DNA from 2 places in the Nocardiopsis sp. SBT366 genome. Region 1 is predicted to be linked to the other one. Evidence: riboswitches for the same ligand, from Rfam matches in the RefSeq annotation. Region 1 holds a riboswitch; the other holds the start of a gene.

What was found. Region 1 has a riboswitch for glycine ahead of gcvT (glycine cleavage system aminomethyltransferase GcvT). Riboswitches for the same ligand answer to the same signal wherever they lie in the genome.
Region 2: another riboswitch for glycine. It lies ahead of gcvP (aminomethyl-transferring glycine dehydrogenase); the one in region 1 lies ahead of gcvT (glycine cleavage system aminomethyltransferase GcvT).

The regions. Positions count from the first base shown of each region.
Region 1 covers NZ_LAVM01000021.1:39,650-42,041, reverse strand. The annotation lists gene ADX84_RS08780 (serine hydrolase) at 1-590, opposite strand, end outside; glycine riboswitch at 795-896, shown strand; gene gcvT (glycine cleavage system aminomethyltransferase GcvT) at 1,037-2,152, shown strand; gene gcvH (glycine cleavage system protein GcvH) at 2,314-2,392, shown strand, end outside.
Region 2 covers NZ_LAVM01000004.1:17,799-20,190, forward strand. The annotation lists gene ADX84_RS01900 (bifunctional nuclease family protein) at 1-45, shown strand, start outside; gene ADX84_RS01905 (MerR family transcriptional regulator) at 459-959, shown strand; glycine riboswitch at 1,110-1,200, shown strand; gene gcvP (aminomethyl-transferring glycine dehydrogenase) at 1,298-2,392, shown strand, end outside.

The DNA of each region.
Region 1 (2,392 bases):
TCCATCGCGGAGATCTCCAGGGGACCCTCCAGCCAGAACCGGTCCATCGCCCCCTCCTCGCCGACGTTCCGGTTGCCGTAGTCGAACCGGTCCACCCAGGTGGACATCCGGTCGAACCCGATCCGGTCGACGACCTCCTGGTGCACCGGGACGTCGGAGGTGGGCAGGGCCTCGCGCAGACTCAGGTCGTCGCCGGCCTCGGGCGAGATCACGTCGTCCACGTCGGACACCTCACCGGTCTGGAGGGCGATCAGCGTGTTCGGCAGCTTGAAGGTGGACGCGGGCACGGCGCGCTCGCCCGCCTCGTCCAGGTTCACCACGACGGCGGACCGGTCACCGGCGTCGAAGAGCACGAAGGTGCCGTCCACCCCGGCCTCGGCGAAGACCGCCTCGAGGTCGTGACGCTCCACGGTCTGCACGTCGCCCAGCTGGACGGGGTTGCCGACCGTGCCCTGCGCGGGCTCCGGCTCGTCCGTCGTCGCGCAGGCCGCCCCGGTGAACAGGGTGATGGCACAACCGGCGGCTCCGAGGGCGAAGCGGCCGGTGGCACGCCCGGACCTCCCGGGAGCGTGTTCGGTGTCGGTACGCACTCGTCTCCTCCACAGGCTGTCCGCGGGAACGTCCACCCACAAAGCTAGGGCATGCCCGGTGGTCACACACCCCGCTTGGCCGCCTCCGGCGACCGTGTCGCGAAGGTCGTCCCCAAGCGTCCGGGCATGGGCGTCCCGGTCGTCCACGAGCACCCGGGCAGTCTTGGGCGCCCCAGTTCGCCGCTGCTAGGCTGAGCGTGTTGCTGACCCCGTACGGGAGAGTGTCCGCGTATCCAGCGTGGGCCGCCGAAGGAGCAATCCCTCCCCGAAGACAACCTCTCAGGCACAGCGGACCGTACGGGCGAGACCACTCTGGAAAGCAGGGACACGTTCCCTCGCCGAAGGTGCAAACCACGCCGAGCGCGCGGTGAAGCTCTCAGGCACCCATGACAGAGGGGGAGGATGGCAACGCCTTACGCACGACACCCATCCTCTCGGGAGTGCCCATGTCAGAGTCCGCGACCGCGCCGCGCCTCACCGCGCTGCACAAGACCCACGAAGAGGCCGGGGCGACGCTCGTCGACTTCGCCGGATGGCTGATGCCCCTCCGCTACAGCAGCGAGACCGCGGAGCACACCGCCGTCCGTGAGGCCGCCGGGCTCTTCGACCTCTCCCACATGGGCGAGATCCGGCTGACCGGCCCCCAGGCCGCAGAGGCCCTCGACCACGCGCTGGTCGGCTTCCTGTCCAAGGTCAAGGTGGGCCGCGCCCGCTACACCATGATCACCGCCGAGGACGGCGGCGTCCTGGACGACCTCATCGTCTACCGGCTCGGCGAGCAGGAGTACCTGGTCGTGGCCAACGCGGCCAACGTGCCCGTGGTCGCCTCCACCCTGGCCGAGCGGGCCTCCGGCTTCGACGTCGAGGTCGCCGACGAGTCCGCCGACTACTCGCTCATCGCGATCCAGGGCCCGCGCGCGGTGGAGATCCTCGCCCCTCTCACCGACGCCGACCTGGACGACATCCGCTACTACGCGGGCTACGAGCACACCGTCGCCGGGGTCCCCGTCCTGCTCGCCCGCACCGGCTACACCGGTGAGGACGGGTTCGAGATCTTCGTCCGGCCCGCCGACCGCGCGCCCGAGGTCTGGGCCGCCCTCATGGCCGAGGGCGCACCGCACGGGCTGGTCCCGGCCGGGCTCTCCTCCCGTGACACCCTCCGTATGGAGGCCGGCATGCCGCTCTACGGCCAGGAGCTCAACGCCGGGCTGACCCCCTTCGACGCCGGGCTGGGCCGCGTGGTCAAGCTCGACAAACCCGGTGACTTCGTGGGCCGCGCCGCGCTCGAGGAGGCCTCGCGCACCGCTCGCGAGCGGCGCCTGATCGGCCTCGTCTCCCGTGGCCGCCGCCCTCTCCGCAAGGGCCAGGACGTGCTGCGCGACGGCACGGTCATCGGAGTCACCAGCAGTGGCGCCCCCTCCCCCACCCTGGGCCGCCCCATCGCCATGGCCTACGTGGACGGCGACCTCGACACCGCGACCGGCACGTTCACCGTGGACGTGCGCGGGCGGGGCGAGGAAGTCGACGTGGTCGAGCTGCCGTTCTACAAGCGGCAGTCGTAGGAAGCGGGGCCGCCTCCGGGCGGACCCGAGAACCTGCACGCCCCGCACGGCCGGATCCCCACGAGGGACCGGTACGGACGGGGTGTGGCCAGGCGTAGGCCGGGCCGGGTCGCCGTACGGGCGCACGGCAGACAAATGGAACACCTCCAAGGAGAGTTGAAGTGAGCGTTCCCACGGAGCTGGGTTACACCGCCAAACACGAGTGGATCGCGGTCAGGGACGGGATCGCCACCGTCGGGA
Region 2 (2,392 bases), on a different contig from region 1:
CTGGACAACATCTCGCCGGAGGATTTCGGGCAACGTGGTGCCTGAGGCGGTCGGGGCTCGCCCTTTGCGGGCCCCGCTGCCTTTCTCGCGGCCGTGACCTGCGGGTTCGTCGGTCGCACTGGTGATAGATTAGGTGAACGGAATGGTCGTGGAGGGCGTAGCCGAAAACGGTCCGGCGGGTTTCGGCCCGGCGGGGTCCGGTACCGCGGCTCCATTGGCGTGCACACTTGGCGACGCGCCGCGCGCCTTCGTTGACGCTGCCCTGCGGTCGTCCTACCGTCAGTGCTGTGAAACCCACGGCGCGCCCGTTCCCTGAGTGGACTCCCCTGTCGATGCCGCCGTGGGACGAGAAGCCGGAGGTCGGCGTGGCGGTAGCGAGCGGCAAGCGGGATCACCATGGCAGGCGGTCCGCGCTGCGGCTAGCGGGGCAGCAGGGCCTACTGTGCGAAGAGGACGTGATGGCGCTGCCTACGGACGTCGGGTATCGGGGTCCAGCGGCGTGTACGGCCGCCGGGATCACCTATCGACAGCTGGACTACTGGGCCAGGACCGACCTGGTGGTGCCCAGCGTGCGCACGGGAGCCCACAACGCCCCGCTGTACAGCCTTCCTGACATCCTGATGCTGAAGGTGGCCAAGCGGCTCCTGGACACCGGGATATCGCTCCAGCAGATCCGCACCGCGGTGGACCACCTGCGTGGCCGTCCCGCCGTCGACCTGTCCCGCATCACCCTCATGAGCGACGGCGTCAGCGTCTACGAGTGCACCTCGCCCGAGGAGGTCGTCGATCTCATGCAACGCGGCCAGGGCATGTTCGGTCTGGCGCTGGCCAACGTCTCCCGCGAACTGGAGGAGGCGCTCGGAGTGGTCCCGGCCGAGGAGAGAGCCGACCTTCCCGCCGCGGCGCCCCAGGCCGTGGACGAACTGGCCCTGCGGCGCAGGGAGCGCCGCACCGGGTGAACCCGTGCCGACACTGGTGAGTCGGCCGTGGTGAAAGGTGTGCCCTGACTCGGTGTCACGGGCCCGGATCGAGTACGGTCGTAGTCACAACAGGGATGAAAACCGACATTCGCCCTGCTTGTACACACATACAGAGCGTCAGCAGGCCGCTGATACCGCGCGGGAGAGACCTCGGCAACGGGGCGCCGACGGGGCAATACTCCCCAGTAACCTCTCAGGCACCATGGACCGCGCGGAGGAGGCCGCTCTGAAGCCTGGGCGCGGTCGTGCCCGGTGACAGAGGGGGAGACCGTGAGGAACACCGCCGACCCGATCGGCCCTGTCACCAGGAGGTCTCCGTGCCTGACCCGTCGAACGTCCCCACCCCGGGCGCCCCCGCCCGGGTGTTCGCGGACCGCCACATCGGACCCGCCCCCGCCGAGACCGCCGAGATGCTCAAGACGGTCGGCTACGGCTCCACCGCCGAGCTCATGAACGCCGCCGTGCCCGCGTCCATTCTCAGCTCCCCTGGGCAGAGCGCCACGCTCGACCTGCCCGAGGCGATCGGCGAGGCCGAGGCACTGGCGGAACTGCGCGAGCTGGCCTCGCGCAACAGGCTCGCCACGCCGATGATCGGCCGCGGCTACTACGGCACGCTCACGCCCCCCGTCATCCTGCGCAACATCATGGAGAACCCGGCCTGGTACACGGCGTACACGCCCTACCAGCCCGAGATCTCGCAGGGCCGCCTCGAGGCCCTCATCAACTTCCAGACCATGGTCTCCGACCTCACGGGCCTGCCCATCACGGGCGCGTCCCTGCTGGACGAGTCCACCGCCGCCGCCGAGGCCATGACCCTGGCCCGCCGCGTCAGCAAGGTCAAGAGCGACGTCTTCGTGGTCGACGCCGACGTCTTCCCGCAGACCCTCCAGGTCCTGCGCACCCGCGCCGAGCCCCTCGGCATTGAGGTCGTCGTCGCCGACCTCACCCGGGGCCTGCCCGAGGGCGACGTCTACGGTGTCCTGGTCCAGTACCCGGCCTCCAGCGGCGCGGTGCGCGACCCCAGCGCCGTCATCGCCGAGGCGCACGAGCGCGGCGCCCTGGCCGTGGTGGCCGCCGACATCCTCGCCCTGACCCTGCTGCGCAGCCCCGGTGACCTGGGGGCCGACATCGCGGTGGGCTCCACCCAGCGCTTCGGTGTCCCGCTCGGCTTCGGTGGCCCGCACGCCGGATACATGTCGGTGGGGGAGAAGCTCCGCCGCCAGCTGCCCGGCCGCCTGGTCGGCGTGTCGGTGGACGACGCGGGCAAGCCCGCCTACCGTCTGGCCCTCCAGACCCGTGAACAGCACATCCGCCGCGAGAAGGCCACGAGCAACATCTGCACCGCGCAGGTGCTCCTGGCCATCATGGCCGGGATGTACGCCGTCTACCACGGCCCCGACGGACTGCGCGCG